Regions from separate parts of the Vibrio apostichopi genome, predicted to be linked through region 1. Evidence: riboswitches for the same ligand, from Rfam matches in the RefSeq annotation. Region 1 holds a riboswitch; each other region holds the start of a gene.
The links. Region 1 has a riboswitch for thiamine pyrophosphate ahead of thiC (phosphomethylpyrimidine synthase ThiC). Riboswitches for the same ligand answer to the same signal wherever they lie in the genome.
Positions count from the first base shown of each region.

Region 2: linked by a shared signal. The riboswitch ahead of thiD (bifunctional hydroxymethylpyrimidine kinase/phosphomethylpyrimidine kinase) and the one ahead of thiC (phosphomethylpyrimidine synthase ThiC) in region 1 are both predicted to bind thiamine pyrophosphate.
Region 3: linked by a shared signal. The riboswitch ahead of thiB (thiamine ABC transporter substrate binding subunit) and the one ahead of thiC (phosphomethylpyrimidine synthase ThiC) in region 1 are both predicted to bind thiamine pyrophosphate.

Region 1 covers NZ_AP028067.1:3,728,476-3,732,718, forward strand. Annotated here, with positions in the region: gene QUF19_RS16760 (thiamine phosphate synthase) at 1-252, opposite strand, end outside; gene thiC (phosphomethylpyrimidine synthase ThiC) at 252-2,201, opposite strand; TPP riboswitch at 2,331-2,429, opposite strand; gene crcB (fluoride efflux transporter CrcB) at 2,492-2,875, opposite strand; gene QUF19_RS16775 (multicopper oxidase family protein) at 2,976-4,243, opposite strand, start outside.
Region 2 covers NZ_AP028068.1:1,323,714-1,327,956, reverse strand. Annotated here, with positions in the region: gene QUF19_RS22895 (ABC transporter permease) at 1-227, opposite strand, end outside; gene QUF19_RS22890 (ABC transporter ATP-binding protein) at 220-999, opposite strand; gene thiD (bifunctional hydroxymethylpyrimidine kinase/phosphomethylpyrimidine kinase) at 989-1,873, opposite strand; TPP riboswitch at 1,972-2,083, opposite strand; gene QUF19_RS22880 (DMT family transporter) at 2,182-3,099, opposite strand; gene QUF19_RS22875 (helix-turn-helix domain-containing protein) at 3,177-3,917, opposite strand; gene QUF19_RS22870 (DUF2999 family protein) at 4,129-4,243, opposite strand, start outside.
Region 3 covers NZ_AP028067.1:3,387,207-3,391,449, reverse strand. Annotated here, with positions in the region: gene mpl (UDP-N-acetylmuramate:L-alanyl-gamma-D-glutamyl-meso-diaminopimelate ligase) at 116-1,474, shown strand; gene QUF19_RS15150 (flavin prenyltransferase UbiX) at 1,512-2,135, shown strand; TPP riboswitch at 2,179-2,298, shown strand; gene thiB (thiamine ABC transporter substrate binding subunit) at 2,352-3,344, shown strand; gene thiP (thiamine/thiamine pyrophosphate ABC transporter permease ThiP) at 3,428-4,243, shown strand, end outside.

The sequences.
Region 1 (4,243 bases):
CGCGACTGAATTACTGTAATCAACAACATGGTTCAATTCCGCTAGCTGACTCTCCGCCAATGAATCAACATCATGGGCAAAGCCAATAGATAACGCCTGCTGAGCATCAACGATAGAGAAGTATTGAGTTGAACTTACGCCCAACTCAACTGCATCGGTTGCTAAGCCTTGTCGCTTAGCAACCAATAGACAGTTCTGCACCTCTCCCGTTAACTCAATATTTTGAGATGGGATGAGTATCTTCACTGTCATTATTCCTCTAGTTGAGCTTCTTTTGCACCTACTGCTGGGTGGTAAAGTTCAGAGCCAGTATCACGAAACTCTTGTGATTTCTGACGCATCCCTTCCAACGGGTTATCCAACATCTTAATCTCGATAGCCTGATCAGCCGCCACTTGTTCAGTGTCTTTCGCATACTCTCGAACTTCTTGAGAAATCTTCATCGAGCAAAACTTAGGACCACACATAGAGCAGAAGTGAGCAACCTTGCCCGACTCTTGTGGTAAAGTTTCATCATGGAAAGAACGCGCGGTTTCCGGATCTAAAGCTAGATTAAATTGGTCTTCCCAACGGAATTCAAAACGTGCTTTAGACAATGCATTATCTCGGATTTGTGCGCCCGGGTGCCCTTTCGCAAGGTCAGCAGCGTGTGCAGCGAGCTTGTAAGTAATCAGTCCAGTCTTCACATCTTCTTTGTTTGGTAAGCCTAGGTGCTCTTTAGGGGTGACATAACAGAGCATCGCACAACCGTACCAACCAATCATGGCTGCACCAATACCTGAGGTAATATGATCGTAACCAGGGGCAATATCTGTCGTCAGTGGGCCTAAAGTATAGAAAGGAGCTTCATGGCAGTGTTCTAACTGCTCGTCCATGTTCTCTTTGATTAAGTGCATTGGCACATGTCCAGGGCCTTCAATGATCACCTGAACGTCGTATTCCCAAGCGACTTTAGTCAACTCACCTAGAGTACGTAACTCTGAGAACTGAGCCTCATCATTGGCATCTGCAATAGAACCCGGACGCAGGCCGTCACCCAATGATAGAGCAACATCGTACTTCGCACAGATCTCACAGATCTCGCGGAAGTGGGTATAAAGGAAGCTCTCTTGGTGATGAGCAAGGCACCATTTCGCTATAATAGAACCGCCACGGGAAACAATGCCGGTCACACGTTTAGCCGTCATCGGAACATAGCGAAGCAACAAACCAGCATGGATAGTGAAGTAGTCAACACCCTGCTCTGCTTGTTCAATCAAGGTATCGCGCATCACTTCCCAGTTAAGGTCTTCGGCTACACCATTCACTTTTTCAAGCGCTTGATACATAGGAACCGTGCCAATTGGTACTGGGCTGTTACGCAGGATCCATTCACGAGTCTCGTGGATATTACGGCCAGTAGAAAGGTCCATTACGGTATCGCCGCCCCAGCGGGTTGACCATACTAGCTTCTCAACTTCCTCTTCAATCGAAGAGCTTACTGAAGAGTTACCGATATTAGCGTTGACCTTCACTAAGAAGTTTCGGCCAATAATCATCGGTTCTGATTCTGGGTGATTGATGTTTGAAGGGATAATAGCTCGACCTTCAGCAACCTCTTTACGTACGAACTCAGGGGTAATTTCTTTCGGTAGGTTCGCGCCAAAGTTATGGCCAGGGTGTTGATGGTTAAGCTGCTCATCAGCGAACTTCTGACGTCCCATATTCTCACGTATGGCAATGTACTCCATCTCAGGCGTGATAATGCCCTGACGAGCATAATGCAATTGGGTAACACATTGGTTATCTGTAGCACGGCGAATTCTAGGTAGGTTGCCGTAGCGAAGGTCGTCTAGGGTTTCATCTTCTAAACGTTCTTTGGTGTAAACAGAGCTTACATCGTCTAACAGTTCCGTATCACCACGCTCTTCAATCCATTGCTCTCGCAACTTAGGAAGACCGCTATACAGGTCTATTTCGTGTGTAGGATCTGTGTAAACACCGGAGGTATCGTAAACTTGAATGGGTGCATTAGGTTCGAATACAGGCTCTTTTTTGCTGCCACCAACTAGGCTATCAGCGAGTGATATTTCTCGTACAGGGACTTGAATGTCCTCTCGAGATCCTTGGATGTAAGCCTTTTTCGAATTTGGGTAAGGTTGTACGGATAAAGAATCAATAAAATTCTTCGCTTCCAGTCTTGCTTGTTTACGACTCGACATAGCATTTTTCCTTGGCTTTTAGCCATTATCTATAGGGATAAAAATGCTTGACGGATTAGATGCTACAAGAGGGATCACGGTAAGAAATACAGTTGTGATCTGGAGATAGATCTCTAGAAGGATTCTAGTTAGATATCTACTCTTGTTCCCTTCGCAGGTATTAGCCTGATCAGGTTCAACGGATCCCGAGTTAACGGTCTCAGCCATATGGCACTCCGACAAGTTCGATCGAGTATATAAAAACGGCTTGGATAAACCAAGCCGAGTTGTTAACAAATCGTAAGAAAGTTTTAAGACTTTATCAAAAATTGGAAGCCGATCCATGCTGCTGAGATGCTGAGAACCACGTTGAGTAACACATTGAGTCCCATCTTAAAGAAAGCGCCCTGCTGCATAAGAAGCACATTATCCATCGAAAATGTAGAAAATGTAGTCAGTGCTCCAAGGAAACCAAGACCGATAATCTGTCTCCATGGTTCTGTCGCCACCATCTCATTCTCAAATGCAGCGATGAGCAAACCCATAATTAAAGAGCCAATTACGTTAACGGTTAGCGTACCGTAAGGAAAACCACGTCCTAGCATCACTACACATAACTCTGAAATCAAATAGCGCGAACAAGCACCAAATGCACCACCAATGGCAATAAAACCTAAAATAGATAACTGACCCATGAATCCTCCCAAACAATAATCCCTATATTCTAGCTTTAACGCCGATAAAAGCGAGGGTAGAAACTAAGAATGCATGCGTAAATATTAAACGTTACAGGTGTCACTTAACTTCAATATATCCCATCAATCCTGTTTTCATGTGCTCAATTACATGACAGTGGTACATCCAGCGTCCTGGGTTATCTGCAACAAATGCAGCTTTAGCTCGGCCATTTTTTCCAAGTAACACTGTATCGGTATGGAAAGGCTCTTCAATTTTTTTACCATCAAGTTCCAATACCGTAAATGTATGACCATGAATATGAATCGGGTGATGATATTGAGTGACGTTCTTAAGATCGAATATGTAAGTCTTACCCAACTCTAAAGTCGCCAACGGTTCAGGAATATTGTCTTTGCTCATCCCCTCCCATGCTCTTTTATTAGTAAGCCAAAACTTAGGCATCGATTTTCCATCTTTGGATACTGGAGAAACAGCGCCTTCCCACTCGAACACAAAATCGATCTCTTCAGCGTTAGCAAGATCTAGGTTAGGTACTGGATTCAATGGTAATACTGGTAATGCTCGATCTTGAGTAAATTCTGAACCTACGACTTCAAATTCACACAAAGAAAATGGGAAACGCCCCTTCATTTGGAGAACGTTAACTCGCTCACCAGCTTTAGGAGCGATCAGTCCGATATCTACACGCATCCCTGGACCAATTTTATGTTGAGTAAGTATATATGGCGTCTTTACAGGATTACCATCAATGGCAATGACCCATGCCTCAGCCCCTTCGATAGCAATAGGGTAAGTGATCGTATTATCGACATTCGCGATACGCAATCTAGTCGTTGCATACTGTTTCAAGTGGTATACAGGTTCATGAACTCCATTCACACTACTCCACTCACCAGGAGTGCCCATACGCGCACTGAGTCGGGGAATCATTAAGTCTTTCCATTGACCCTTTTGATCGATATGCCAATGCTTCAGCATCAATGCATGTTCTTCGTCAAACTGCACTGGAGTACTTTCTTCTACGATAATTAGCCCAACCAAACCCATACCAAGTTGTTTAACGCTATTCATATGTGGGTGATACCAAAATGTGCCAGCATCTGGCGGCGTAAACTCATAAATGAATGTTTCACCTGGCATGATCGGTGGCTGACTTAAGAAGGGAACTCCATCCATTTCGATAGGAATTCTTAAACCATGCCAATGGATAGTCGTCGGTTCTGATAACTTATTCGTAAAACGAATTGTGACCTTTTCATCCTGTCGACATCGAATCGTCGGAGCCGGAATCTGACCATTAAAGGCTAAAACATTGGTGTCAAATCCCGCGACTAACTCAGCCATTGAAGGTTCAGCAGTTAAGT
Region 2 (4,243 bases), on a different replicon from region 1:
TTGAGTAACACATCGTAGCGTTCGATGAGCTTGATGAAGACTTCTGCAGGCGCTGGCAGAATGAAGCTCGGCATCTCGAAGATAACCACCACCATTTGCCATAAGCCCAGAATCACAGCACCGCTGATGAGCAAACGCATAACGGGATTCATCTGGCGAGGGCGTTCAGTGCTAGCCTTTATGTCGGTTGAACGAGCCCCAACTTCACTTCGCGTTAGATCATTCATAATCACGCTCCAACTGCTCTAAGATGGCTTGTTGTAACTCTGCACATTCCCCATCTAGTACTCTTGGTGTAGCGGTATTAGGCACAGACAGTGACTGAGCACTTGCAGGCGTGCCTTGTAACACATACAAGTTATCCGCCAAACGCACCGCTTCTTGTGGATCATGAGTGATCAACACAACGGTTTTATCTCTTAACAGTTCACACGCTAAACTTTGCAACTTGTGTCTTGTTACTGCATCCAACGCAGAGAAAGGCTCATCCATCAGCACGACTGGCTTGTCTTGCATTAAGGTTCGAGCCAAAGCGACACGCTGGCGCATACCGCCAGACAATTGATCCGGCATCGCATTCGCGTAGTCAGCCAGACCAACCGAAGTCAGCAACTCCAATGCTTGGTTGGTTTGAGCTTGTTTATGAGATGCTTGGCTTTGATGCTTGTCTGCGGGATTTTGAAAGCGATGACTGAGGCACACATTGTCGATAACCGACAGCCATGGCAGTAACAAATCTTGCTGCGCCATGTAAGCGATGCGATCCGTTAAAGGCCGTTCATCGGACGTTGCCAATGTGCCCTGCCATTCAACCTTGTCGTCCAACAAACCTGCCAGATAACGCAACACCGTGGTTTTTCCGCAACCACTTCGACCCAGCAACACCGTCCACTTACCTGCGTTTAAGCTAAGCGACAATCCCGATAAGGTTGCGTGCTCGCTATCGCGGTAACGTAAGGTCGCGTTGCTGAGTTGAACGCCAATCGTATTAACGGACATTACCGTGTCCAGCGAAGAAGTGGTTTACCGGGCCATGGCCTTGACCGATTTGTAGCTCATCAGCATGAGCAATAGCGTGAGAAATGTATTGTTTGCCAAGGTCGACAGCTTGCGTAAGCGTGTTGCCTTGAGCCAAGAAAGAAGCAATGGCAGAAGAGAGCGTACAACCTGTGCCATGGGTGTTTTTGGTAGGAAAACGCTTTGCGCTAATCAAAGCAGACGTGGTTGGCAGAATCAGTAAGTCGTTACTGTTTTCGTCCTTCTCCAAGTGGCCGCCTTTTAGAAGTACCGCTTTTGCACCCAAAGCACGCAGGTCTTCAATCATACCCTGCATTTCAGCTTCGCTTTCAGGGACTGCTTTACCCGTGAGCGCTGCGCCTTCTGGCAAGTTAGGGGTAATGATGTCTGCCAGAGGAATCAGTTCTTGCTTTAGCGTTGTAATCGCAGCGTTTTCTAAAAGAAGGTCACCACTGGTTGCGACCATTACAGGGTCAATCACCAAGTGCTTAGGTTGGTATTGTTTAATTTTGTCCGCAACGACTTTAATGATTTGCGCATCTGCCAACATGCCGACTTTTACTGCCACGATATTGAGATCAGTAAACACCGCATCTAACTGGCTCGCGACATGATCAAGTGGGATTGGAAAAATGGCTGAAACGCCTTGGGTGTTCTGCGAAGTGATTGCGGTAATCACCGAACAAGCAAAACTACCGGTTGCAGACATAGCCTTAATATCAGCTTGAATGCCCGCACCACCGCCGCTGTCAGAGCCTGCAATGGTTAAAACAATTGGAGTATTGATCGACGAAGATCGATCTATTGGTGCATGAGTATTGCTAGGTGATACTTGAGAATTGGAATGCTGTGTCATGGTCGCTCCTACTGTCTAAAAGACGTAAGAGAACCGAACTTTGGCCGCAGAGAGAGTGTGGAGGTGAAACCAATCAAAGTACATTGATGAACCACGTAGGCAAAGTAATCATAGTTCCCTACGCCAGTGTTAACTGAATCAGGTTCAACGGGTCTCGAATAACGATCTCAGCACACACCAAATAAGGTATATGCCCCCCGACTATTGATAGCGATAGTAACAGCACTCTCACAACTGAGATACTGATTTTATTCAATTATAAGAATTACACATGAAAAAATTTCAATTAGGCTCAACAAAACAAATACTTATAACGTTCCTTTAGATGGCTTCGACTGTATAAACAAGCACAGCACAATCAGAGACATACCTAGCCAGCCTGTAAAAGGAATCAGCTCACCGACAACACAGACGGCAAGCACCGCTGCAACAACGGGCTCAAGCAAGGTAATCAAGTTAGCACTGCTCGCGGTGACATGTCGCAGGCCAAAACTGAAGGCGATATAACCCATGCATTGAGGAATTAACGCCAAGTAACTCACGACCAATATATTGGTATTCGACGCGAACAGGTTATCCCCTGTAAACCAAAGCGTTGGCAGTAATAGCATTGCACCTAAACCAAATATGCTGCCCATCGCCGCTTGCGATTCAATACCTTCGTCTATCAAAGCCTTCGTCGCCCATGAATAAATGGCGTAACACAGGCCAGCAACCAAACCTAATCCAATACCCAAAAGCTTCAGTTCGTCGCCAGATTCACTCGCCGATGACGACTCAGAAAACACCAATAACCCAATACCCACCACGCCAATAGCAAAGCTCGTTAACCAGCGTTTGTTGATATTATTCTTTTTGCTGATAAGACACTCTAAGAGAGCAGAGAAGAACGGCGCTGTAGCAATCGACACGACCGTACCAATCGCCACACCAGATAACTTCATAGATGAATAGAAAGCCAAAGGATAAACCGCCAAAGCCAACGCACTCACCGCTAGCAATTTCTTGTTCAGCAAAAGCTTGTCGAGTGCGGATTGGATCTTTCGAAACGCTAGGCCTGCTTGCAGTAAGCCACCAACACCCATTGAAAACGCACCAATCGCCAATGGGCTGAGATCAGGCGCGAAGCTTGCGGCTGTGCCTGTCGTACCCCACAACACAGAAGCAAACAGTATGGCTAAAATACCACTTTGGAATTCGTTAACACGATTGATGGCGAGATTCATTGCTATTACCCAGTTCATTTTCATTTCTGAATTAGATAATAGTGAAGATGCTATGAAGTTAGTTTGCAGAACGGACGCTATTGTTGTTTTGAAAGACTCTCTTTCATCGAGCCTAAAAACGCTCTTGGAGACATTCCAAAGTGCTGAGAGAAACGGCGACTGAACGCAGACACATCAGTATACCCAACGTTTTCAGCGATCAACTGGACAGGCAAATCGGTATGGCTTAACAAGGCTTGCGCTTTCTCCATACGATATCGAGTGATGTATTTAAGCGCACTGATACCAAGGCACTCTTTAAATCGTTTCTTAAACTGAGTGGGGCTCAAACACGCCGTTTCTGCGAGCTGCGAAATTGAGAGAGGCTGGGCGTAATTATCCGCAATGAGCCTTTGCACCGCACGAATACGCGGGTCGATGCTTTTACTTACTTGTTGTTGCTCTAACAGTAGTGAGAACACATCCAATATTGACGATTCAATGCCACTGTCGACTTGATATTCCAACTGCTTCTCAACGAACAGCAAGAAGCTCATCAAAGGTGGCGTAATCGCAAATACAGAGAGATCTTGATCTAACAAATGCTGAGGCAACACAGCCATATCAGCAACAATAAACCGTGCTGCTTCGTCCGCTTTAAACGCATGAGCCGTAGTAACTGGAATCACCACACACTCGCCCACCGCCACTTTGCCGACGTACCCGACCATCTCAAGGTTGATACTCCCTTGGATCGGCAACACCAATTGGTGATGGCCATCATGAGCATGAGTATTAAATTGCTTGGTGTAAGTTCGAATGCTTAAGCTAGATTTCATGAGCAACACCGGAGTACATTTCGCTAGGTTAAAGTAAGAGAGACAACGTTACATTATCACTTCCCTAGAGTCACACTCAATGCTCATCAAATTCATGCTAGCTAAGTAACAAGATCAAAAAAGGCCGTTAAGACAGCCTATTGCTGAACTTAAACGACCTTTTCATTGAATTTTGATTAAGCTAAGACGATATCAGCTCATTCAAACTCTCTTATTTTTGAAGTTGCTCTTTAGCGGCTTCAACCTTAGAAAAATCTAGGCCAAGCTCTTCAACTGCTTCTTTGATTAGCGCAGGGTTTTGCATTACCTGACCCATCAGCATTTGA
Region 3 (4,243 bases), 340 kb from region 1:
TGTCGACTAAATTTGTTTTGCATTGTGACTCGCTTTTAATCGCCATTTAATGATAATGAGTGCAAGTAGTTTGATTTAGACATGGCTCATTTAGCCAAGCGTTTGGAAGCAATATATGCATATTCATATCTTAGGAATTTGTGGCACCTTCATGGGTGGTGCTGCGGTATTGGCTCGTCAATTAGGTCACAAGGTTACTGGTAGTGACGCGAATGTTTACCCTCCAATGAGCACCTTGTTGGAGTCTCAGGGGATTGAGATTATTGAAGGGTTCGACCCGAGCCAATTAGAACCAAGACCTGACTTGGTGGTCATTGGCAATGCGATGAGCCGTGGCAACCCGTGCGTTGAGTATGTCTTAGATAACAACCTTAGATACACATCAGGACCGCAGTGGTTGCAAGAATTCTTACTGCATGACCGTTGGGTTCTGGCCGTATCAGGTACGCATGGTAAGACCACAACATCGAGCATGCTGGCTTGGATCCTTGAAGATTGCGGTTACGCTCCGGGCTTCCTTGTCGGTGGTGTATTGGGTAACTTTGGTATCTCTGCTCGCCTTGGTGAAAGCATGTTCTTCGTGGTTGAAGCCGACGAATACGACAGTGCTTTTTTTGATAAACGATCTAAGTTTGTTCATTACCACCCAAGAACGTTAGTGATGAACAATCTCGAATTCGACCATGCAGATATCTTTGATGACCTTGAAGCGATCAAGCGACAGTTCCATCATTTGGTTCGCACAGTGCCAAGCAATGGTCGTATTTTCTCACCGAAGCAAGATACCGCGATCCAAGATGTGTTATCTCGTGGTTGCTGGAGTGAAACTGAGTCGAGTGGTGAACTCGGTGATTGGGATGCCAAGAAGTTAGTTAAAGATGGTTCCAAATTTGAGGTGTTCTTCCAAGGCGAATGTGTTGGAACCGTAGACTGGGATTTGGTTGGCGATCATAACGTAAGCAATGCTCTGATGGCGATAGCGGCGGCAAGACATGTTGGTGTTACGCCTGACTTAGGGTGCGAATCACTGGCGACGTTCATTAATACCAAGCGTCGCTTAGAGTTTAAAGGCGAAGTAGCAGGTGTTTCTGTCTATGACGATTTTGCACATCATCCTACAGCGATTGAACTTACGCTCGGTGGCTTACGTAATAAGGTCGACACAAAGAAAATCATTGCCGTTTTAGAGCCTCGTTCCGCCACCATGAAGCGCGGTGTGCACAAAGAAACCTTGGCTGATTCGCTCAAGCAGGCGGATTCTACCTACTTATTCCAACCGGATAACATTGATTGGTCTGTACAAGACGTTGCCGATGCGTGCCATCAACCCGCGCACGTAAGTGATGACATGGATGCATTCGTTGCTAAAATTGTTTCAGAGGCACAAGCGGGCGACCAAATCTTGGTAATGAGTAATGGTGGCTTTGGTGGTATTCACCAGAAACTGTTGGATGCGTTGGCACTCAAGGGCTAACGGATCCAAGACCTTATAATTTGAAGTAATTGAGAACATGACAAAACACGATAAAGCTATAACCCTCGCTTTCACTGGCGCATCTGGTGCGCCTTACGGACTGCGTTTACTTGAATGCTTATTAGCGGCAGATTATCAGGTCTATTTACTGATATCGTCGGCAGCGCGAGTGGTGTTGGCGACAGAGCATGAACTTAAGTTACCTGCTGGGCCAGATGCTGCGAAACAAGCTTTAGTTAAGCATTTAGGTTGCGCCCCAGAAAAGCTGGTGGTGTGTGGCAAAGATGATTGGTTCTCACCGGTTGCCTCTGGTTCTGCAGCGCCGAAGCAGATGGTCGTTTGTCCATGTTCAGCGGGAAGCTTGGCTTCAATTGCTCATGGCTTATCAGATAATCTGATCGAGCGAGCAGCAGATGTGGTTATGAAAGAGCGAGGTCAGCTGTTGTTGGTGGTTCGTGAGACGCCATTTTCTACGTTGCACTTAGAGAACATGCACAAACTTTCGACCATGGGCGTCACGATCATGCCTGCGGCTCCGGGTTTTTATCACCAACCTAAGTCGATCGAAGATCTGGTCGATTTTATGGTGGCGCGAATTCTGGATCATCTTGGTATCGAGCAAGGTTTAGTGCCACGTTGGGGTTACGATCAACGTAATTGATCCAAACTTGATAGCTTATTGTTAAAATTCGAATTACAATTCTGAACACTCATCGGGGAGCGAACCATTCAAATAGTGAATGCGAGCTGAGATCAAGCAAGTGCTTGGGACCCGTAAACCTGAACCAGATAATGCTGGCGTAGGAATTGAGTTAGGAACAACTTCTACCGTTCTCCTCCCTCAAACCTGTGCCGCTCAGACCATGGAGAGCGTCCAGTGAAATTCACATTAACAACCCTTGCTGTTACTACAGCCATCTCTTTTTCTGCCGTTGCTGCAGACAATACTCTAACTGTATATACCTATGATTCTTTTGCTGCGGATTGGGGCCCTCGTCCTGCTGTTGAGAAAGCATTTGAAGAAAAGTGTGGCTGTGATGTGAATTTTGTCGCGCTAGAAGATGGCGTGTCTATTCTTAACCGCTTGCGTCTTGAAGGTGGTAATAGCAAAGCAGACATCGTGTTAGGCCTAGATAATAATCTAATGGCTGAAGCGAAAGCGACGGGCTTATTGGCTGAACATAGTGTTGATACGTCATCAGTGACACTTCCTAACGGCTGGAACGACAGTACCTTTGTTCCTTATGATTTTGGTTACTTTGCGTTTATCTATAACAAAGAGAAATTAGCAAATCCGCCTAAGAGTTTGAAAGAATTGGTTGAGCAGCGTGACGACCTCAAGGTTATCTACCAAGACCCACGTACTTCAACGCCAGGTCAAGGCATGATGCTATGGATGAAGTCTGTTTATGGTGATGAAGCGACAGACGCGTGGAAGAAGCTCGCTCAGAAAACGGTTACTGTGACTAAAGGTTGGTCTGAGGCTTACTCTATGTTCCTAGAAGGCGAGTCGGACTTAGTCCTGTCTTACACGACTTCTCCGGCTTACCACATCATTGCAGAAAGTGATTCTAAGTACGCAGCAGCAAGCTTTGAAGAAGGTCATTACACTCAAGTCGAAGTGGCAGCTAAGGTCAAAGGCAGCAAGAACGAAAAGCTGGCTGATGAATTTATGGCATTTATCCTGAGTGACGAGTTCCAATCAGCGATGCCAACGGGTAACTGGATGTACCCAGTGACCGACATCGAACTACCAAAAGGGTTCGAGCAGTTAACGGTACCGCAGAAAGCTCTGAGCTTTACGCCTGAAGAAATCGCCGCTAAGCGCAAGCCTTGGATCCGTGAATGGCAGAGTGCACTTACTTTTTAACGTATTTTAAAAAATTAGCTTTCTGTATTTAAAGGTTCGTTCGATATACTTTGAGCGAACTATTTACGGTAAAAAATCAATTTATGATAAAGAGAACACCTAAGGTCGGGATCTGGGTTGCGATACTCATTACCGCCTTCGTGGTTTCAGCAGTTGGGGCATTGCTTAGCAATGCCCCTTCTCTTGATATCAGCCAAGTATGGTCCGACCCTTACTATTGGCATGTAACGAAATTCAGTTTTTATCAAGCGACGTTCTCAACTTTACTGAGTGTTGGCTTTGCTATACCCATTGCGCACGCTCTGTGTCGCAGGCAATTTTTTGGACGAGCTCTGTTGCTCAGGCTGTTCGCGTCGACCTTGGTTCTGCCTGTGTTGGTCGGTGTATTTGGCTTGCTCGCGATTTATGGCAACAGTGGCTGGTTAGCTAAATTTTTGGCTAACTTCGACATTGAATTGCCATTCTCGATTTATGGTTTGAATGGCATTTTGCTCGCGCATGTCTTCTTTAATTTGCCTTATGCTAGCCGTCTGCTTTTACAGGCTTTGGATACCGTGCCTGCCGAGCAGCACAAGCTGTGTGCTCATTTGGGTATGAGTCACTGGAATAAATTTAAATGGGTCGAATGGCCGCGTTTAAGGCAACAACTGCCACATGTTTGTGGTTTGGTCTTCATGTTGTGTTTTACTAGCTTTGCTACCGTGATGGCTCTTGGCGGCGGCCCGAAATCGACCACTATCGAGCTAGCCATCTATCAAGCGATTAAATTCGATTTTGGCCTGCAAGCGGGTGCGTTACTCGCAATATGGCAAATGCTGTTGTGTGGTGTATTAGCGGTGAGTATTCAACGCCTATCTAAACCTATTTCAGTGACGGCCAGTCAGCTGTCGGAAGAGAAA